DNA from 2 places in the Cytobacillus mangrovibacter genome. Region 2 is predicted to be linked to the other one. Evidence: a T-box and tRNA genes for the amino acid it is inferred to sense, from the RefSeq annotation. Region 2 holds a T-box; the other holds one or more tRNA genes.

Region 1 (11,405 bases), on a different contig from region 2:
TAATTTATTTTTTGTTCGAATGAAAGAAAAAGAATAGCGGATGGGTTCTGTAAGTATTTGATTATCTGGAAAGTAGTCAACGAGGTTCGTATCTAGCTGATATTCACTGCTTTCAGGAAACTTTTTGATGAATGCTTGTGCCACTTCTTTTGCTTTTTCTTTTGTCACTTTTGCTGGAAATAAAGCATCTGCTACATTGGCAGGCTGATAGTAAAAACGTTCAATCTCTAGTTGATCTCCAATGAAACCGATGTTTCCATATACCTGCTTCCCGCCTATGTTTTTCTGAAAGCTTAAGTCATAGCGGATTGTTTCATCATCAGGAAATTGATGACCTCTTCCCATATAAAAATCATTTTCAGTTAAATAGTTAAACTGGGGGAAAAGCGCTTTGAATTTCTTAATAAGCTCACCCTTTGTAACAATCTCTTCTGTCTGAGCGATTTGAATCTTTACATTAGAATGGTCTTCATTACCGAATGATGTGGCTCCTACACTAGGTGCAAGAATTCCAATGGATAGTCCAGTAGATAGTGTTAACATCCCGAATTTCTTTAACTTTTTCAAAATACCCCTCCTAATATTTAGCAACCCTACTAATTATACTCTATTTTTCCAGAATTGTGGGATAAATTCGAATAATATAAACCATCTTATATTAAGTCATAGAGTAATAGGATGTTTTAACTGAAGGAGCTTAAAAGTAAAAAAATTTTGGATTCATCTAGTAAAAAAAAAAGCAGGAAAATGCATTCCTGCTTTTTTTACACAGATAAAATAGCCATTTAAAAATCAAAGTTATCAGGATCTGGTCCCACTCGATGATTTTGATTGAGGGCATTGATTTGCTCCATGTCTTCTGTAGTTAGCTCAAAATCAAAGATGTTTGCATTTTCAACAATTCGATGCTCTTTCGTTGATTTTGGAATTGTAACAACGCCATTTTGTAAATCCCATCGTAAAATAATTTGCGCGATGGATTTGTTATATTTTGCAGCAATTTCTTGTAAAGCAGGATGATCCAATAATTGACCTTGCATTAAAGGCGACCAAGCTCCTAACTGAATGCCATGCTCTTGGCAGTAAGCTTGAACTTCCTTCTGGGTTAAACGCGGGTGGTATTCGACTTGATTGATCATCGGCATGATTTCTGCATCCTTCATTAATTCTTGCAGATGGTGGACTTGGAAGTTGCTCACGCCAATTGCTCTAATTTTTCCTGCTTTATAAAGCGTTTCTAATGCACGCCATGCCTCTTTATATTTTCCTTCGACTGGCCAGTGAACGAGATATAAATCCAAATACTCCAGCCCAAGCTTCTTTAAGCTAGTTTCATAGGCAGCAATGGTAGCTTCATAGCCTAAATCAGCGTTCCACACTTTAGATGTGACGAATAGATCCTCTCTTGCGATACCTGATTCTTGTATGCCTTCACGGATAGCCTGTCCGACACTTTCTTCATTATTATAAATGGCTGCTGTATCGATGCTACGGTAGCCATGTTTTATTGCGAACTTCACAGCATTTACGAGTTCTGGCCCTTCTTCTACCTTAAAGACACCAATTCCGAACCAAGGCATTTGTACCCCATTATGCAAAGTTGTTGTAGATTGTAAGTTTTTCATTATATTCTTAAACCTCCATTATTTTTTTCTAAAATTGAATTCCCAAAAGCAGTTTTTTTCTGATCACTCCCTTCAAGTCTGCGGCTCAAGCCTGTAAGCAGCACAGCTGCTAGCACCATCAATGCGCCAATCCAAGTGGTGTGAAGAAGGCCGATCGAGTCGGTAATGACACCGCCTAAGAAGGAGCCAATAGCAATTCCTGCATTAAAGGCAGCGATATTGATTGCAGAAGCCACATCAACGGCTGCTGGTACAAAGCGCTCTGCCAGCATGACAGCATATACTTGTAAGCCAGGGACATTCATAAAAGCAAGAAGCCCCATGAGGAAAATCGTGATTAATCCTGCTATTTTAAATGGTGCGGTAAACATCAAGACAAATAGAACAATGGCTTGAACGATAAACATGTAAAACAAGGCTTTAATTGGGTTTTGATTCGATAATTTTCCGCCTACCATGTTTCCAATCGCGATGGCAATCCCGTATACAAGCAGGATGATGGCGACAGTTCCTTCTTTAAATCCTGTAATTGTCTGCAGGATGGGGGATAAATAAGTAAAGACAACGAATGTTCCGCCATAACCTAAAGCGGTGATAGCAAAAACAAGCAGCAATCGTCCATTTGTTATTAATTTGAACTGATCACTTATGGTTGTACGATTTCCTTTTCGCAGATTCGACGGAACGAGGATGCTATTTGCGATAAGCGCAATAACTCCAACAGTAACAATCACGATGAAAGCCATTCGCCAGCCGAACTGCTGCCCGATGAATGTGCCAAATGGAACACCTGTTACAGTAGCAACTGTTAGTCCAGTAAACATAATGGATATGGCACTTGCGCGTCTGTTCTCAGGTACTAAATCAGCAGCAATCGTTGATCCGATCGACATGAACACCCCATGAGAAAAGGCGGAAATGACACGAGCCACTAGTAAAATCTCAATGGTTCCAGCAATCGCAGCAATCCCATTTCCGATAATAAAAATAATCATGATCCAGAGCAGCAATGATTTACGAGACATCCTTGAAGTAAGCGAGGTTAGGATTGGTGCACCAAATGTGACGCCTAATGCATATAAGGAAACCGTTAAACCGGCTGTTGTAACTGGAATTTGTAAATCCTTTGCGATTAAAGGTAGTAAACCGACACTAATGAATTCGGTCGTGCCAATCGCAAACGCGCTCACTGCTAAAGCAAGCAGCGCAAACGTACTTCTTTTTTTATCTACTGACATTTCTTTTCCTCCTAAAAGATTGTGGATTATTGAATCATCATTAAGTAAACTATATAAATGCATGAATACGATGAAGTTCAACCCGCAAATGCTATTATGGGGGACATAGATGTTTAAGAGAAGTACGCACTTTAAAGTGATATAGGCACTAATAGGTGATATAGGTACTTTTTAGTGCCTATGAATAGGGAGGTTATTAGGATGCAGAAAAAGAAATACAATATATCTGTCGAAGCCACATTAGAAGTGATTGGAGGAAAGTGGAAATGTGTAATCCTATGCCATCTCACACATGGCAAGAAACGAACAAGTGAATTAAAGCGCCTGATGCCAGATATTACACAAAAGATGCTGACCCAGCAATTGCGCGAATTAGAAGCAGATGGCGTCATCAATCGAATTGTTTATAACCAAATTCCGCCTAAGGTAGAGTATGAATTAAGTGAATATGGCTGGAGCTTGCAAGGGATTCTAGAATCTCTCTGTGATTGGGGAGAAAAGCATATTACCAAAGTATACGGAGACAAATTCGCCGTACTTGAAGAGAATATTTTGAATGAGCATTTAAAGTAATGCAATATATCAATTATTCCATTTAGATGGTTAGGAAATTCTCTCTTTTGTATTGCAGAGAAATAGGCATGAATCTAGGTTATTAAGTATATATTAGGATTAAATAATCCTTCTGGTAAGAAGTTTCATATAGGCACATGTGACTGATGCGATCAGGCATGGTGGTAAATACAAAAGGGCAATGTTCTCTTTTTAATTACCCCATGCCTTTTTTCATTATCGTAATGATAGGAGAGCGATGATAAATAGAGGACTATAAAGGAGTTTATAAAGATGCTATCAAAGTTTTTTAAGAAACGTAGATTACAAATATTTGCACCAGTGAATGGAGAAGTACTCCCACTTGAGCATGTACCTGATCCTGTTTTCAGCGAGAAAATGATGGGGGAAGGGATCGCGATTATGCCAGCGGAAGGAAGTATTCACTCCCCAATAGCAGGAACAGTTATCCTTGTGGCAGAAACGAAGCATGCGATCGGCATACGATCGCATGATGGAACGGAAATTCTTATTCACATTGGTCTGGAAACGGTTTCACTGAAGGGGAAGGGCTTTACTGTCCACGTTAAGATGGGGGATTCCGTGTCGGTGGGGCAGTTACTTATTGATGTCGATTGGGGGCATGTTCGCGATCATGCCAAAAGCACGATAACAGCCATTGCGATTACAAATAGTGGAGAAAGAGAGATACATTTTGAACAGGTAAAAGAAAGCATTATGGGTGAAACCATACTTATGACTGTTTTCCCCAAGTAAGATGCGATCTGAAATGAAAGGAGGGGATATCCAATTAAAATAAAAAAGATTCTCAATAATAATGCTGTGATTGTCCTTGATGATGGGCGAGAGAAAATCGCGACTGGTGCTGGGATTGCTTTTAACATGAAACGAAATGATAGGGTAATAGCTGAAAAAATAGAAAAGATCTTTGTTATGAGGGAGAATGCCAAGCTGGAACAATTACTAAGCCGCATTCCAGAAGAACATTTCACCATTTCAGAAGAAATTATTACGTATGCTGAAAATCAAATGAATACGAAATTAAATGAACATATTCATCTTGTGCTTACCGATCATCTTTCTTTTGCCATTGAACGAGCAAAGGAAGGCATTTATTTAAGTAACAAGCTTTTGCATGAAATTAAAATCCTATATCAGCGAGAATTTGAAATGGGTCTTTGGGCGATAAAGCATATTAAGGAAAGATGCCAAGTAGAGATGCCTATAGATGAGGCAGCTTTCATCGCACTTCATCTGCATACAATGAAGCCGAAAGGGGGTGATTTACATCAAACGGTTCGGCAAACAGAGATGATCTGGGATATGGTTCAATCAATAAAAAGCCACTTCATGCTCACTATTGAAGAGGATGATATTTCCTATCAACGTCTAATTAGGCATCTGCGATTTACTTTAACAAGATTGAGTCATTATGAGCTTCATAGGATGGATGAGGAAATGTCAGTGATGATTCAAAGGAAGTTCCCTCTTGCTTACAGATGTGCAAGGGAAATGGCGAAGAATTTAGAAAGGCAGCATGGAATTGAGCTGCCTGAACAAGAGTTAGGGTATATTGCACTCCATATTGAACGTTTAAGAAAGAATGAAAGACTATAAAAAATAAGGATCATTCTATATTCTTTCATTTTATTAAAGATGAATAGGAGTTGAATATCTGATGATGAAATATTTACAAAAGCTCGGACGCTCTTTAATGCTGCCGGTAGCTGTATTGCCAGCAGCTGCGATCTTAATGGGGATTGGGTACTGGCTTGATCACGACGGCTGGGGGTCAGGGAATGTCATAGCAGCCTTCCTAATTAAAGCTGGGGCTTCGATTATTGACCATATTCCAATCCTGTTTGCAGTCGGTGTAGCACTGGGAATGTCTAAAGAAAAAGATGGGTCTTCTGCATTGAGTGGCTTAGTCGCCTTCTTAGTCGTAACGACGATGTTATCGACAGATACAGTTGCTTTATTGCAAGGGGTGGATGTAGAAAACGTAAACGCAGCTTTTGTAAAAATTGATAATGCATTCATAGGTATTCTTTCTGGTCTTATTGCAGCATGGATGTACAATCGCTTTAGTCATGTGAAACTGCCAGACTTTTTGGCTTTCTTTAGTGGGAAGCGGCTTGTGCCGATGATGTCTGCTCTAATGATGTTAATCGTTTCGGTTCCATTATTTTTTGTTTGGCCAATCGTTTTTGGCGGATTAGTCTCCTTTGGTGAAGGGATTAGTAGTTTAGGAGCTGCTGGGGCAGGGTTATACGGATTCTTTAATCGCCTGCTGATTCCAACAGGCTTGCATCATGCCTTAAATAATGTATTTTGGTTTGATACGATTGGGATTAACGATATCGGGAATTTCTGGGCAAGTTCTGGGGTCAAGGGAGTTACGGGCATGTACCAGGCCGGGTTCTTTCCAATTATGATGTTTGGCTTACCAGCCGCAGGCCTTGCCATGTATCATACGGCAAAAACAAAAAGAAAAAAGCAGGCTGCCTCATTAATGCTAGCAGCTGGATTTGCTTCCTTTTTTACAGGAGTAACAGAACCGCTTGAATTTGCATTCATGTTCTTAGCACCAGCACTTTATGTTGTACATGCGGCTTTAACAGGTCTTTCTTTATTTATCGCCGCTACATTCCAATGGACAGCCGGCTTCGGATTTAGTGCCGGATTTATTGACTTTTTCTTAAGTCTCCGCATACCAATTGCCAATATGCCTCTTATGCTTGTTGTTCAAGGATTAGGATTTGCTGTTATTTACTATTTCTTATTCCGCTTTCTAATTGTGAAATTTAATTTGAAAACACCTGGCAGAGAAGATGAGACAGACGAAGCGAATGAAGATACGACTACAGCTTCTAATGATCAATTTGCTGACTTAGCATCAAAAATTTATGACGGTCTCGGAGGAAATGCTAATATTGTCGCAGTTGATTATTGTGCCACTCGTTTGCGCGTGGAAGTGAATCATATGGATCAAGTGGATCAAAAGGCCATCAAAGCTACAGGTGTACCTGGAATTCATATTGTGGGGCCGGAAAGCATTCAAATCATCATTGGCACGAATGTTCAGTTTGTTGCAGATGAAGTGGAAAAAATACGCAAAAATAGATAAGTAGTTTCCTATTTTCAAGTGTATTGATCAGGAAAAAGCTGTTTAACAAGGGGAATCCTGTTAAACAGCCTTTTTTTATTTAAAAGATACGAATTGTTAAATCATATTGTGCACGAAACAGCCATTGGTGTACCCGCTCATTAAGTTATTCATTCGAGTAAAACCTATTCGTGTGTACACCAATGGCTCTCAATCAATAATCTATTCTTTAATCAACTGATATAGTGAATGAAGATCCTCTTTGGATAAAATTCTGGGTACAGGGTAAAGGGGATTGGCTTCATTAAAAGCACGTTCTACCATCAATGGAATATCGCTTTCCATGATGCCATTCACTTTATTAGGAATCCCCATGCTAGTATTAAGCCCCTTTATTGCCTCAATAAACATTCCGGCCTTTTGCTCATTTGTATCAACGGATGTGCCTATTCCGACTAAATCAGCTAATTCAGCTAAAGGAGCATGTACGGATTTGCCATAATACTCTAAGACATAAGGCAAAATGATCGCATTAGCCAGCCCATGCGGAAAGGAGTAAAAGCCGCCAAGAGTATGAGCGATCGCATGTACATACCCAACATAGGCTCGAGTAAATGCGATGCCTGCAAGATAAGCTGCTTTTTGCATATTTGTTCGTGCGGAGATGTTGGCACCATTGGAATAGGCTTCATATATGTTATCGAATATCAGCTTTACCGCCTTTTGGCTAAATTCTTTTGTCTCTTCTGTATTGCTTCTGCCGATGTATGCCTCAATCGCATGGGTCAATGCATCCATACCTGTTGTTGAAGTAATAGGTGGAGGGAGCTGAACGGTGAGTAATGGATCAAGAACGGCATAATGTGGAATGAGCGACATATCATTAACGGCATATTTTTCATGTGTTTGGCTGTTGGATACAACTGCAACAACCGTAGCTTCACTTCCCGTACCAGCGGTTGTTGGAACAGCAAATAAAGTTGGGATAGGCTTCCTGATTTTTAATTGGCCTTTCATTTGGGAGATACTTTTTTTCGGTCTTGCTATGCGTGCACCGACACCTTTTGCACAGTCCATAGGAGATCCGCCGCCAAAGGCAATAATCCCATTGCAATTATGAGCTTTGTATAATTCTAATGCTTCTTCAATGTTTTCAATAGTAGGGTTTGGAACTGTCTTATCATACACAACATAATCTAACCCTTCATCCCCCAAGGCTTTTAGGAGTCCGTCCATCAGTCCAAGTGAGGAAATTCCTTGATCTGTTACAATTAAAACACGATGGATGCCTGCCGTCTTTATAAGCTTCGGCAGCTGGCTTAAGCTATTCTCTCCCTCGATTAATTCTGGTTTGCGCCAAGGCAAAAAGTTTGAAGCGATTCGATAAGTGCCTTGATATAGTCTGCAATACAGCTTAAACATCGCTTACCCCCATTCTTTGCTCATAGTTTCTTAGTGCGTAAAAGATTAAATTTTCAGTCTACTAATTATATCATTTGGCTGTTGTTTTAGAATATAAGTTTTTAGGTTCTAAGAAGATAGTATAAATTTATTTCTTAGTATAAAATTTGATTAGAAAAGAATTTTTATCCATTTATACTAGGACGTGATGATGATACTTTACGCAATTATTTTGTTTATTCTAGCTGGACTTGCTGAAATTGGAGGAGGCTATCTTATTTGGTTATGGTTAAGAGAAGGGAAGCCATTGTATTGGGGGATTTCTGGAGGAATCGCGTTAGCTTTATATGGTGTGATCGCTACCTTCCAAACGTTTCCATCTTTCGGTAGAGTCTATGCAGCCTATGGCGGTATTTTTATTGTGCTTTCAGTTTTATGGGGATGGGGGATCGATAAAAAAACACCTGATATGTATGATTGGATTGGTGCGGGAATCTGTTTAATAGGTGTTTCTGTCATGTTATTAGCCCCGCGTCAATAGTGGGAAAGATCAATACTGGTGGCAGGCCGTATCCTAAGTTTGTCACCTGAATAACAAGCATCAACTTTTTTCGACAAATTTCTCAAAAAGCCCTTGACGCTAATAGAGAACGGGAGTAATATATAGAAGTTGATTCATTGAAAAAAGGTTCTAACAGGGAAACCTGTTTTATTTTTTTTATATCATGCGGGTGTAGTTTAGTGGTAAAACCACAGCCTTCCAAGCTGTTGTCGAGGGTTCGATTCCCTTCACCCGCTCCATACATATCACAACGCAGTGTTTCGTTTCGAGAAGAACGAGGTGTTGCGTTTTTCCATTTTTAAAGATAAGAAAGTGTAACTTTAGAGTTAGAGAATTGTCTAGCTTCAGGCGCCATCGGTTCGAGATCATAAGCCAATCCGTCACAGTACAACCTTTATGCCGGCTCGTCTTATGCCTGTTACCGATAAGCGGACGCCTTGCGCTTTTCTAATTAGCACCCTATTATTTCAAATTCACTTTCGCCCCCATGAACCTGCACAAACATATTCATCAAAGATTCGATCATTTGCTTCGCTTCATCTATTGGCATGGAGTGGCGCAAATAAACAATTTGAACAGCATTCTTTGTTGATTCGGTTACACAAGTTCTTTCAGAATCGACAAATGGGCTGCCAAAAGGCCCTTCGTCATCCACGCTTACCATCAAGTGATGCAAAGAATTAGATCTGCCATTCAGACCGATATATTCCTCTCCATCATCCCCAAGTCTAATGACAACCTCTCCCTTAAGCTTATCTGTATCATAGATTCCAATGGGAATTTCATATTGCAATGAAAAGAAGTTATTAAGATCAATCGAGCTATTAACAGGCTGAAGATAATTTTGCTTTTTCACTCTTCGATAAAGGGCTTCAGCAGAATGACGATAACGATTAGGATCTTTCCCACAAGCTTTAAAGATTTGTCTCCATTCTTTAATTCCCTCTAAGTCAGTTACATTCTTCTCCTCTAGATCAAAAAAGAGAGATTCCTGGAACATTTGCAGACGCCCCTTAACCATTTGCGGGGATGCGCCTACTTGTATATTATGATAATGAATCACGCCGATTTGAAAGTTTGGCAAAAGGGAACAAAGCTCTAAAGAATTACGAATTTCCAACGTTTCCACCTCCAAAATTACTTAAAAATAGTTTATCATAATAGACGATGTTTTTTTAATTTAATCCCTTCATTTATATATACCAACAATGAGAGGAGGGGGAAAGCATGGATTTTACTCAATTAAAAAAGGATCTTATTGAATATAGTCAAACCATTGGAATTGATAAAATTGGCTTTACAACAGCAAACACCTTTGATGAATTGAAGAATCGGCTTATTCGCCAACAGGAGCTTCAATATCAATCAGGCTTTGAAGAAAAGGATATAGAAAAAAGGGTAAACCCAGCCCTCCTAATGGACGAGCCTCGTTCGATTATCGCGATTGCACTTGCCTATCCTTCAAAAATGAATGAAAGAGTCACTAGTAAAAAAGGAGAACGAAGGGGAATTTTTAGTCGTGCCTCCTGGGGTGAGGATTATCATCTGATTCTACGAGATCGGCTCAAAAAGCTAGAAGAATATATTTTAGAAAAAGTGCCAGAAGCAAGGTGCAAGTCCATGGTTGATACAGGTGAACTATCTGATCGGGCGGTTGCCGAGCGTGCTGGCATTGGCTGGAGCGGGAAAAATTGTTCCATCATCACGCCAGAGTTTGGCTCCTATGTATATTTAGGGGAAATGATTACGTCTATTCCTTTTGAACCAGATCAGCCAATCGAAGACCAATGTGGCACGTGTAATAAGTGCTTGGAGGCATGCCCAACTGGAGCACTTGTTCAAGGTGGACAGATTAATGCACAGAAATGTGTTGCTTTTCTTACACAGACAAAGGGTTTTATTGAGGAGCAATACCGTGAGAAAATTGGCAATCGCGTATATGGCTGTGATTCCTGTCAGACAGCCTGTCCGGCAAACAAAGGGAAGAACTTCCACTTCCATGAAGAAATGGAACCTGATCCGGAAATCGTCAAGCCGCTTCTCAAACCAATTCTCCAACTAAGCAATCGTGAGTTCAAAGAGAAGTTTGGCTCCCTTGCTGGGTCGTGGAGGGGAAAAAAACCTATTCAGCGCAATGCCATCATTGCCTTAGCCCATTTTAAAGATGAAACAGCTGTGGAAGAATTAATTGAAGTGATGACAACGGATCCCCGTTCCGTTATGCGCGGAACCGCAGCATGGGCCCTTGGCAAAATTGGCGGTGAAACAGCCCAGCTTGCCTTAGAAAAAGCACAGGAAAAAGAAACGGATGAAGAAGTATTAATAGAAATTTCTCGAGGATTACGTTTTTTTACAGAATCATAATGAAATGATGAGGTGGGTCCTAAAAGGACTAACAGGTTAGAAAATTTCAATGGGAACTCCATTTAGCATTAGTATTAAATTAGCACTTTAAAAAGCAATGGAATTAGTTTTTCAAGGGTTCACTTTAGAGGTGCATGACCTTGTTTTGGCTTAGCAAATGTCATGGAATTTGAACAAAATAACATAGAAAAGAGTGCTTTATTGAACAAAAATGGCACTCTTTTTTCCTTAGGCTGTTAACTTGAATTTTGTTCTTATTGGATTAGTTTTTGAGGACGGTTTTCCCGATTTTAAGGTGGGTTTTGGTCAAGAACGGTGATTGGTGAAGGTGTTTCTACGATTCCTTCAATTCGGTAACCAAGCATCCCTATTGACGACCGAACTCATTGGATTTTCTTCATTACAGTGGCCAAGCCCCCCTATTGGCGACTGAACTCATTGGTTTTTCTTCATTACAGTAGCCAAGCACCCCTATTAGCGACTGAACTCATTGGTTTTTCTTCATTACAGTAGCCAATCACTCCTATTGGCGACCG
Region 2 (11,405 bases):
TTTGCAAGAATACTAAGTATTTGCCTAACGGTTTCTCGAAAGAAGCTACGGGGAATGTAAAACCCTTAGTCAATGATGATTTCCACATTGTGTCGAATTTTTTTATGGTCATGCCCTTGACTTCTCACAATAAATAGTTTATTCGTTCACCCTGAACTCTAAACCTAATCTATAACATTTTTATCACAATTTTTTATTATAGTATAAAAAAGTGCACTTTTCTATTATTTTTTCTTATTCCTATCAAAAAAATATTCAATTTTTAACAAGAAAATTTATGTGTCCAATATAATCTATTTATACAAAGGCTGTTTTCGTAAACATTCTCCTTTTAATATGAATGGGTAAAGGTTGATTTGCGCTCCAGGTCGCTCGCTTTCCGCGGGGTGGGCGCTGAGCCTCCTCGACGCTAAAGCGTCTGTGGGGTCTCAGCTGTCCCACACTTCCCGCAGGAGTCTCGCGCCTTCCGCTCCAATCAACCAATTTTTCTTGTCAAGTGTTTTCATTCATACAAAAGAAAAAGGCACATAATTAATATTATGTGCTAGCTTTTTGGAAAGCTTTTGCGGTATTGATTTAAGATTAAATTAGCTGTTTCCTCTACCGCTTTATTTGTAACATCTATAACATGGCAGTTAATTTTGCTGACGACAGTTTCAAAATAATTGATTTCTTCTTTAATTCTTTCGATATTCGCATAGCTTGCATTATCACTTAATCCTAATGAAATGAGTCGTTCCTTACGGATATAATTCAGCTTTTCTGGGCTAATTTTTAATCCGAAGCACTTTTCAGGAGGAACAAGGTATAATTCCTCAGGCGGATCCACTTCTGGGACGAGTGGGACATTCGCAACCTTAAGTCTCTTATGGGCTAAGTATTGAGAAAGCGGGGTTTTAGATGTTCTTGAAACACCCACAAGGACTATATCAGCCTTTAATATTCCTCGCGGATCACGTCCATCATCATACTTAACGGCAAACTCAATCGCTTCAATTTTTTTGAAATAGTCCTCATCAAGCTTACGAACAAGTCCTGGTTCATAAAGAGGAGTTTTTTCATACATCGCTTGAAACTGGTCCATTAATGGTCCGATAATATCACATGCATATATTCCTTCTTTGGCAGCCTGCTCATTTATGTACAGACGTATTTCTGGCCTAACAAGTGTATAAACAATCATTCCATTATCTAATTTCGCAAGCGAAATCACTTCATCAATATGTATCTTATCCTCAACATATGGAAATCGTTTAATAATTACTTCACTGCCATTGAATTGACTGACAGCAGCTTTTGTAACAAGCTCAGCAGTCTCTCCAACAGAGTCTGACACCACATAGATGATAGGCTTTTTATTCATCCTTAAAAACCATCTCCCCTGTTTGATTCTTATTTGTTTTCAGCAAGTGCAACAAATGCTTTTGTTAAGTTAGTTTTTGTGATTCTTCCAATTACTTCAAATCCCTTATCAGTTTCTTTCACAATTGGGAGTGCATCAATTTGTTTTTCAATTAATTTCTTAGCAATATCAATTAACAAATCCTCTTTTTCACACATTGTAATGTTAGGCATTCGAGTCATAATGATATTTACTGGAATCGTCGATAATTCCTGCTTCCCAATGCTTGCTCTCAGTAAATCTTTCCGTGAAAGCACTCCTACTAATAAAGATGATTGGTCCACGACGAACAATGTACCAACATCTTCTAAGAACATTGTTACAATGGCATCATAAACAGAGACATTTTCATTCACAACTACAGGTATAGATTGGTAATCCTTTACATAAAGCTTCTGTAAATTTTCAGTCAGCAGCTGTGCTCCTGATTTACCTGTATAAAAATAACCAACACGCGGCCTCGCATCTAAAAAACCTGCCATTGTTAATATAGCCAAATCTGGTCTTAAGGTTGCTCTTGTTAAATTTAATCGATCAGCAATATTTTCACCAGTAATGGGACCGTTTTCTTTCACGATCTCTAGTATTTTCTCTTGCCGCTTATTTAATTCGATTGTCTTCACCACCCGTCAAAGTGTCATACTATTAATAATTATTATAGCTTATTTATCCGAAATGAAAAGAATTAGATATGTAATATAATTGACATCATCATAATAACCTATCGGTAAAATCTCTATACAAAGAAGAGTCTGCCAAACACTGGACAGACTCTTCTTTGTATACTATTTAACTATAATCTCATTCACATTTGCAAATTTCTTGATTAAACTTGCTATTTTAACCATTTGGTTTAGCCTATTTTGGCGAAGTTCAGTATTTTCAGCCATTACCATTGTATGATCAAAATATTGATCAATCTCAGGCTTCAAAGAAACGAGCAGTTCAAAAATTTCTTCTTCAGAAGCAGCAATTTCAAATTGCTTGCTTACCAGCGTATATTTATGAAATAAATTCTGTTCAAATTCATTTTCAAAGAGATTGCTATCTATTTCTCCAGCATTTTCAGCCTTAGAGGAAATATTTAGCACACGGCTTAATGCCTCAATGCTTTCTTTAAAGCCTTCCTCTTCCTTCCTGCCTTCTAGTACCTCTGCTTTTTTCACAAGTGTTGGAAGAGAAGCAATGCTGGTACCTAATACAGCCTCAATTAAATCATATCTCACACGTTTTTCTTGAAGAGTATGCTTAATTCTTAATTTGAAGAATACGATCATTTCTTTACTAATTTCCTCAATATCCTTCTTCGCAATTCCAGCTTCTCCGATAAAACGTAATGCAGAATGAATGAGCGATTCAAGTGAAATGTTCCACTCTTTATTCAATAATGTTTGAACAATCCCCGTTGCTTGACGTCTTAAAGCGTATGGGTCTTGAGAGCCGCTTGGGATGATGCCAATAGCAAAACATGAGGCTATCGTATCCATCTTCTCAGCAATAGAGAGTGCTGCCCCTACATTGCTGCTCGGTGTTTGATCTTCTGCATTCCTTGGCATGTAATGTTCATTAATTGCCTTTGCAACAGAAGGGTCCTCCCCTTTTTGCTTCGCATATTTTTCTCCCATGAATCCTTGAAGTTCTGGAAATTCATAGACCATATTCGTCACAAGATCGAATTTACAAATCTCTGCAGCCCGATCAGCATTCTTTTTCTCTTCACTATTGAATTCAAGAATCCCTGCTATTTCATTTGTTAATCTGCGGACACGATCAACTTTTTCAGCAAGTGTACCGATTTCTTCATGATATACAATTGATTTAAGCTTGGAAAGGGAGGAAGCAATTTCTGTCTTTTGGTCCTCTCTATAAAAGAATGCAGCATCTGAAAGCCTTGCTCTTAACACCTTTTCATTTCCTCTTGCTACCTTGTCAATATGCTCATGATCCCCATTACGAACGGTTACGAAATAAGGAAGCAGTAAGCCATCAGCTGATTTTACCGGAAAATAGCGTTGATGTTCTTTCATGGAGGTAATTAAGACCTCTTCTGGAATTTCTAAGAATTCCTGCTCAAAGCGTCCGTAAAGTGCGGTTGGATATTCAACAAGATTTGTTACCTCTTCTAGCAGATCCTCATCAATTGGTATAACCCAATTGTTCTCTTCTTCCAATCGCTTCAGCTGGGAAAGGATTGCGCTTTTTCTTTCCTCATAATCAACAATGACATACTGTCCAAGCAGCGCCCTTTCGTATTCCTTCGCTTCAGATAGCTCAATTTTGCCGCCTAGGAAGCGATGGCCCATTGTCCAGTTTGAAGTTTCAACTGTTGTGATATGGAATGGAATAACCTCATTCCCAAACAGAGCAAGGATCCATTTAATCGGTCTAACATAACGAACTTCCTTATCAGCCCAGCGCATATTTTTCGGGAATGTCATGGACATAATAATATGCTCTAATTCTGGCAGCAGCACCATTGTCTGCTGGCCTTTAATAAATTTCTTTACATGGACATATTCAACACCATTAATTTCTTTAAAGAAAATTTCTTCTACACTTGCACCTTGCCCACGGCAAAATCCGATCGCAGCCTTTGTCCATTCGCCATTTTCATCCATAGCAATCTTTCTTGTTGGACCTTTTGCCTCTTCATGAATATCTTCTTGTGACTCAACAACCCCTTCAACAAGTACAGCAAGACGGCGTGGAGAGGAGAATGCTTGAATATTTTCAAAGCCAATTTTCTTCTCCATTAACCACGCTTGAACTTTATCTGATAATTGATTCATGGAATTCGTCACAAATCTTGCGGGCATTTCTTCCAAACCTATTTCTAAAAGGAGATCTCTCTTCGTCATATTAATTCTCCTCCTTTATTTGCAGAATTGGGAAACCAAGCTTTTCTCGCTCATCATAAAATGTTTTAGCTATTTTTCTAGCAAGATTCCGGCAGCGTCCAATATATCCCGTTCTTTCTGTTACTGAAATTGCCCCTTTAGCATCCAATAAGTTGAATGCATGAGAACATTTCAGCACATAATCATAGGCTGGGTGAACAAGCCCCTCATCCATTTGTCGATGCGCTTCTTTTTCATAAATATTAAAAAGATTAAATAGCATTTCTGTATCTGAAGTTTCAAAAGTATATTTAGAATGTTCATATTCAGGCTGTCCAAAAATATCCCGAACCGTAAAACCATTTGTCCATTCAAGATCAAACACATTTTCTTTATCTTGAATGTAGGAAGCAAGCCGCTCAATTCCATAAGTAATTTCAACTGAAACTGGCTTACATTCAAGTCCGCCAACTTGCTGGAAATAAGTAAACTGAGTGATTTCCATCCCGTCTAACCAAACTTCCCAACCTAAGCCCGCACAGCCCAAAGATGGGTTTTCCCAGTTATCTTCAACAAAGCGAATATCATGTTCAAGTGGGTTAATTCCTAATGCCTTTAAGGAATCGAGATACAATTCCTGAATATTATCCGGTGACGGCTTCATAATCACTTGGAATTGGTGATGCTGATAAAGACGATTTGGATTTTCTCCGTAACGTCCATCAGCCGGACGGCGAGAAGGCTCAACATAAGCCACATTCCATGGCTCAGGACCAATGGCTCTTAAGAAAGTATACGGGCTCATCGTGCCTGCCCCTTTTTCAACATCATACGATTGCATTAAAATACAACCTTGTTCAGACCAATGCTTCTGCAAAGTTAAAATCATGTTTTGAATATTCATATGACACCTTCCTTTTCTATCATTAACCGATGAGAACAACAAAAAAACTCCCATCCCTATGCTAATTAAGCATAGGGACGAGAGTTACCCGCGGTTCCACCCTATTTGCTGCGTTAAAGATCCACAGCCACTTTATTGCCAAATGCGACATTGTTGCTCCAGAGTGCCTTCCTTAGTCTTCTATACCCTAGCTTCCACTATCCTAGGTTCGCTTTTTATAGTTTGAATTAAGTACTAATCTCTTTCAGCGCAACTATTAATTTAATAATTTGAATCATAGCTGAATTAAATACGAAAGTCAATAATCATTAAAGCATCCCATCAAACTTTGCCATTTGATTAAGAAATTTCTTCGTCTTTAAATGTAGCCCTGAGTATTCATCATAGTAAGCAGAAATAATCTTTTTCAATTCTGCCTTTGTTTCTTGCTTTACAGAAATATTGCCGAGTCTGGATAAATCTAAGAAATAAAAAACTCGCAATAGCTTTACTGTTGCCGGCGATATTTTGTAATGATATGGATCCTTTTGCAAACAGCGATGGCATATCAAGCCGCCTTCACGAATTGAAAATGAAAAATGTCCGTCTGTATTTTCACATACGGAGCATTGATTTAATACGGGATAGAGCCCAAGAGTATTAAGCATCTTCATTTCAAAAATATTGACGAGTATTTCAGCATCATACCCCTCATTAATCAAGTTCAAGATTTGATAAACTAATTCAAATAAATAAGGATTGGGCTTTCTATCATCAGTGCTTTTATCCGTTAGATCAATAATGTAGCTCGCATATGCAGTAAGAAAAATATCTTCTTTAATTGAACGCATAGACGCAATTAATTCTCCCTGCTGCAAGCTGCCTAAGCCATTGCTCTTTTGAACTAAGAAATAGCCATATGTAAAAAGCTGGGTGACAGCTGCAAGCCTGCTATTAGGCTTTTTGGCTCCGCGCGCCATCACACCAACCTTTCCCCATTCACGAGTATAAAGTGTCACTATTTTATTTGTTTCACCATAATTTGAAGTTCTAATAACGATGCCCTCACATTTTTCAAGCATCATAGCACCATCCCTATACGATTAGACAAACCTATGAGATGGGAAAGTCAATCTCTTGCTCTGCGTCCTGATTTCCGGGTATATCTTGAGTTTCCTTTTCTAGCTCCTTAAAGAGAAGATATGTGTCAATATTACCTGTTTGCGAAAAAACCTTCCAGGTAAAATCCATCATCGAAAACCCCACCTTTCCTTATTCAACGCATTTCTTTTATCCCAAATCCTTACCACTTATCATAGCCTGTCTTTTGGATTTCATAAGAGAAAAATATTGTAAATCAAAATCATACATAATTTGTAATTGTCCATAATAATCTAGTTAGGGCTGATAAAATAATCAAGTTGCCAATTTCTCTTAGTATTCATCTTCTCTAAAGCCAAAGTCACGAAGCTGAGTCATTTTGTTGCGCCAGTCCTTCTGTACTTTAACCCAAAGTTCAAGAAATACTTTTGAGCCGAGTAAATTTTCAATATCCAAGCGTGCACGCTGCCCAATTTCCTTAAGCATTTTCCCTTGCTTCCCAATGACGATCCCTTTTTGCGAATCACGTTCAACAATAATGGTAGCCATAACATTCACAACATCCTTGTCTTCACGGCGTTCCATTTTGTCAATTAGTACTGCAAGAGAATGAGGAATTTCTTCCCTTGTCAGATGAAGCGCTTTTTCCCTGATTAATTCAGAGACAATAAATCTCTCAGGATGATCGGTTACTTGATCGGCAGGATAATATTGAGGTCCCTCAGGTATATACTTTTTGATCTGCTCTAAGAGCGTTTCAACATTATTGCCTTCAAGGGCAGAGATCGGAATAATTTCACTGAATTCGTACTTATCCTTGTAGGATTCAATTAAAGTCATTAATTGGTCCGGATGGATTTTATCTATTTTATTAATTACTAGAAAAACAGGCGTACGGACAGACTGAAACTTTTCCAAAATAAACTCTTCGCCACGGCCAAAGCCTTCTTCTGCATTGACCATAAACAATACGACATCTACTTCTTTAAGTGTGTTCTGAGCCACCTTCATCATAAAGTCACCAAGCTTATGTTTGGGTTTATGAATACCAGGTGTATCGATGAAAATATATTGAGCATCATTTGTTGTTAAAACACCTTGGACCTTATTCCTTGTTGTTTGCGGTTTGTCACTCATAATCGCAATCTTCTGCCCGATCACCCGATTTAAAAAGGTGGATTTTCCAACATTAGGTCTGCCAATTATTGATATAAATCCTGATTTATGTTCTTGTGCGGTATTATTCATGTAAATCCTCCGGTGAAAAAGCGCCAGGCAGTAATTCTTCTACTGTAATCTGCTGGATGTCCCCTTTTAAGTTTGTTAAGATTACTTGCATGTCTTTAGGACATAATTCCGAGATGACCTGACGGCAAGCACCGCATGGAGAACATGGACGGTCTGTATCTGCTACAACAGCCATTGCTGTATATTTCTTATCGCCTTCTGAATACGCTTTAAAAATTGCTGTTCTTTCAGCACAGTTACACATGCTGTATGCTGCATTTTCAATATTGCAGCCATGATAAACCTTGCCATCTTCCGTTAAGAGCGCCGCACCAACTTTAAACTTGGAATACGGAACATATGCTTTATCTCTTGCTACCTTTGCTTCTTCGATTAGTTTTTCAACATTCACTATTATTGCTTCCTTTCTATAAGAAGGGGTTACCTCTTTTATTTTACCTCATTTTGACATCAAATACATCGATTGTAGCAAAAACGTAATATAAAAATTGAATTTTCTAAAAACAATCAACTGTTATTATTTGTTGCTTAGTCATTCTATCGAATTTAGGGCAGGTTTTCAAATGTATGAAAAAAACTGCCCAAATACGGACAGTTCTGCTTAGTGAAAAAGGGTAATAATCTTTGGCAAAAAAATAATTAGACCAATAATAACAGACATCATCGCATAAAGAAGAACCGCTCCAGCTGCAATATCCTTTGCATCCTTTGCTAGTGGGTGATAGTCTGCTGTAACAAGATCTACAACCCGCTCAATAGCCGAATTAAGCATCTCAAGCGATAGCATTCCCCCTATTGCCAGGACAATAAACAGCCATTCAACCATCGATAAGGACAGCCACGTTCCCATACAGATAACAATGATTGACATGCCAATATGGATCTTCATATTTCTTTCGCCTTTAATGGTTGTTCGAATACCAGAGAACGCGAAGCCAAACGACCTTAGCAACGCATGCTTCTTAGCGCCCGAGCCCGAACTCATCTAATATATCCTTCTGACGAGAAAACATTACCTTCTCATCCTCTGTTGTCTCATGGTCATAGCCAAGGAGATGAAGAAAGCCGTGGACAGCTAAGAATCCTAATTCACGCATGATCGAGTGCCCGTATTCCTCAGCCTGCTCCTTTGCCCTTGAAACAGAGATAATAATATCTCCCAATACCCGGGGCATATCAATACCGATTAGTTCTATTTCTCCCTCACCCATTTCTTCCATGGCAAAAGAAATCACATCTGTTACTGAATCTTTATGTCGATACTCTTTGTTAATCTCCCTAATCTTTTCATTGCTTACAAAAGTAAGGGATACTTCACTTTCTGTTTCAATCTTTTCGTATTGGGCAGCAAAAGTAAGCAGTTCACTGATATATGCCGCATCTTTCTCTGAAAGCTCACTTGTTTCATCGATTAAGTCAATATTTAAACTCATGCTTGTTTCACCTTCTGTTTCGTCATTTCTGGATACTCAATTCGTGAATGGAAAATCCCATTTAATGTTTCACAAAGCGTATGGGCAACCGTTTCTAGTTCCTTTAAAGTTAAATCACATTCATTCAATTGTCCATCTTGAAGACGGTCGGCAATAATATTTCTGACCAATCCTTCAATCTGTTCTGGTGTCGGGTGGGACATTGAACGGACAGCTGCCTCGACACTATCAGCAATACCAATAACTGCCGACTCTTTTGTTTGAGCTTTTGGACCCGGATAACGGTAATCTTCCTCCCGAACTTCAAGTCCATTTTGATTTGCTTTATGATAAAAGAATTTAAGGAGAGTTGTCCCATGATGCTGTTCAGCGATATCAACAATTTCCTTTGGCATTTTATGCTTTCTTAACATTTCAGCCCCATCTGTTGCATGGGCAATAATAATATTTTTGCTTGTTTGAGGCGGAATCCGATCATGCGGGTTCTCAATATTCATTTGGTTTTCAATGAAAAACTGCGGCCGTTTCGTCTTTCCAATATCATGATAATAACAGCCAACCCTGGCAAGGAGACCATTTGCCCCAATCGCTTCGCATGCAGATTCAGATAAATTAGCGACCATGACACTATGATGATAGGTCCCAGGAGCCTCTGTTAGTATCTTTCGAAGCAATGGGTGATTTGGGCTTGATAGCTCAATCAATCTCATCGTCGAAAGGATCCCGAATCCAGCTTCAAAAAACGGCAGCAAACCAATGGTCAATACAGCTGATGTGATGCCTGAAATAAGGCCAATAATCACATAAAATCCATACTCAATCCCATCATACTGCCCATTTCTTAAAAACATCAACGAAAAAATAACAATGATATTGACACCTGCTACTAACATACCTGCCTGTAGAATTTTGGCACGCTGATTTTGCTTAGTTAAAAATAAAACTCCAGCAATTCCACTGCATATAATATAAATTCCTGCAGAAACATGGAAAGTACCCGTACTGCCTTCATTAAAGATAATCGTTCCGCAAATACCCATAATAATTGTAAACAAGACAGCCATTCGCTCGTCGATAAGAATCTTTATTAACATGGCACCCATCGCTGCTGGGAAGATATAGCTAATCTCAGAATACTTAAATTCATGGAAAAAGCTAATTCCCTTCATCAGTAAAATCGATAAAGCAAAAATGATACCAAACAATAATAAATAACTCTGTTTCGTATCTGCGTGGACTTTTAATTCATAAAAATAATAATAAAGGGCAGCAAGAATGATGAGTGTAATTAATGCTAGACCAAAAAATGGCTGATTTGAATTTATACTGTCCAGCATACCAACAAGTTCTAATTGTCTATATACATCACTGCTAATTAAATGCTGCTCTTCTACAATTATCTGACCTTGTAGAATCTTTACCGGCTCAACACCTTCTATCGCTTGTTGACGATGTTCTTCGGTTGCGTTAGGATCATAAAATTCATTTTGGTATACAGCATACCTGCCAAGCTCGATTGCAGCAGCTTTTAGATTCGTATTCAAGCTCGTATATTTCAATTCTTCTTCAAGCCGCTTTTTGGCATTTTCAACTTCATCAGCAGGTATTCGATTACTCATAACATTATTAATAGCTGTTACTGTTACGTCTTTCGCTAGTGACCTTTCATTTTTGGAAGCTTGTACTAAGGCAAGCAAAGCTTGGTCTGATATTTCCTTCGTTACATCCTCTGTCAGCTTCTCTTTCATTCGGGATAGCTTATCAGCAGGGGTAGGCTCTGTATCTATATCGGACTCAAATTCGTTCTCATCTGACAGCTGAGAACGTTTTTGCTTCTCTTCCAATTCTTCCTTAATTTCATCATTGACTTCAGTAGCAGCCCCAAAAATGGAAGTAATTAAGTCGACCCGATTTTGTGCAATTTCTCTTTTTACAACATAGACATCCTTCACTAGGTCTGCTGCTTCTTTTTTCTTCTTTTCTGTACTTGCCTTATCTTCAATTGTGATAGGAGATCGAATGGTTTGTTCCGCTACAGAAAATAAGCTTAAGTCAAGTTTTTCTGGTTTAACATTGCTGAACATGGCAAAGAACATGACAAAGCCAAGCAAAACGAATAATAATACTTTAAAAAAGGTCATCCCTAATAAATTCTTTATTTTCGTCATATAATGATGAAGCTTTTCCACTTTTCGCCCTCCTATCTTTGCTAATATTTATCCTTTCGAAGATAGAAAATGTAATTATGTAAAATGATAACAGTTTTTCAATGAAGATGCATCCTTAATTAGGAAGACATACAGTTATATTATATTTATATTAACAGCAAAAGAAAACCGTACGGAATTTCCGACGGTTTTTAGCTTTCTTGCTGTCCATATGCTTGAATAATTTTTGCAACGAGAGGATGGCGAACAACATCACTTTCTTCTAGGTGTACAAATGATATTCCTCTTACGCCCTTTAATATCTCTTCACCAACAATTAGGCCAGACTTTGCA

What was found. A T-box is a leader RNA that pairs with one kind of tRNA and senses whether it is charged. The one in region 2 lies ahead of glyQ (glycine--tRNA ligase subunit alpha), so its partner is inferred to be a tRNA-Gly.
Region 1: it has a tRNA-Gly gene. The T-box ahead of glyQ (glycine--tRNA ligase subunit alpha) is inferred to sense a tRNA for this amino acid. The anticodon was not compared.

The regions. Positions count from the first base shown of each region.
Region 1 covers NZ_JBIACJ010000003.1:199,915-211,319, forward strand. Annotated here, with positions in the region: gene ACFYKT_RS07370 (YcdB/YcdC domain-containing protein) at 1-567, opposite strand, end outside; gene ACFYKT_RS07375 (aldo/keto reductase) at 786-1,628, opposite strand; gene ACFYKT_RS07380 (MFS transporter) at 1,625-2,863, opposite strand; gene ACFYKT_RS07385 (winged helix-turn-helix transcriptional regulator) at 3,065-3,436, shown strand; gene ACFYKT_RS07390 (PTS sugar transporter subunit IIA) at 3,710-4,192, shown strand; gene ACFYKT_RS07395 (PRD domain-containing protein) at 4,226-5,053, shown strand; gene nagE (N-acetylglucosamine-specific PTS transporter subunit IIBC) at 5,115-6,563, shown strand; gene ACFYKT_RS07405 (iron-containing alcohol dehydrogenase) at 6,765-7,964, opposite strand; gene ACFYKT_RS07410 (YnfA family protein) at 8,155-8,484, shown strand; tRNA gene ACFYKT_RS07415 (tRNA-Gly) at 8,671-8,744, shown strand; gene ACFYKT_RS07420 (B3/B4 domain-containing protein) at 8,957-9,625, opposite strand; gene queG (tRNA epoxyqueuosine(34) reductase QueG) at 9,733-10,869, shown strand.
Region 2 covers NZ_JBIACJ010000002.1:5,644-17,048, reverse strand. Annotated here, with positions in the region: gene ACFYKT_RS03385 (pyruvate, water dikinase regulatory protein) at 545-1,363, opposite strand; gene ACFYKT_RS03380 (helix-turn-helix transcriptional regulator) at 1,393-2,028, opposite strand; gene glyS (glycine--tRNA ligase subunit beta) at 2,188-4,260, opposite strand; gene glyQ (glycine--tRNA ligase subunit alpha) at 4,262-5,143, opposite strand; T-box leader at 5,214-5,400, opposite strand; gene recO (DNA repair protein RecO) at 5,452-6,204, opposite strand; gene ACFYKT_RS03360 (YqzL family protein) at 6,236-6,376, opposite strand; gene era (GTPase Era) at 6,557-7,471, opposite strand; gene ACFYKT_RS03350 (cytidine deaminase) at 7,464-7,862, opposite strand; gene ACFYKT_RS03345 (diacylglycerol kinase family protein) at 8,073-8,456, opposite strand; gene ybeY (rRNA maturation RNase YbeY) at 8,434-8,904, opposite strand; gene ACFYKT_RS03335 (HD family phosphohydrolase) at 8,901-11,072, opposite strand; gene ACFYKT_RS03330 (PhoH family protein) at 11,264-11,405, opposite strand, start outside.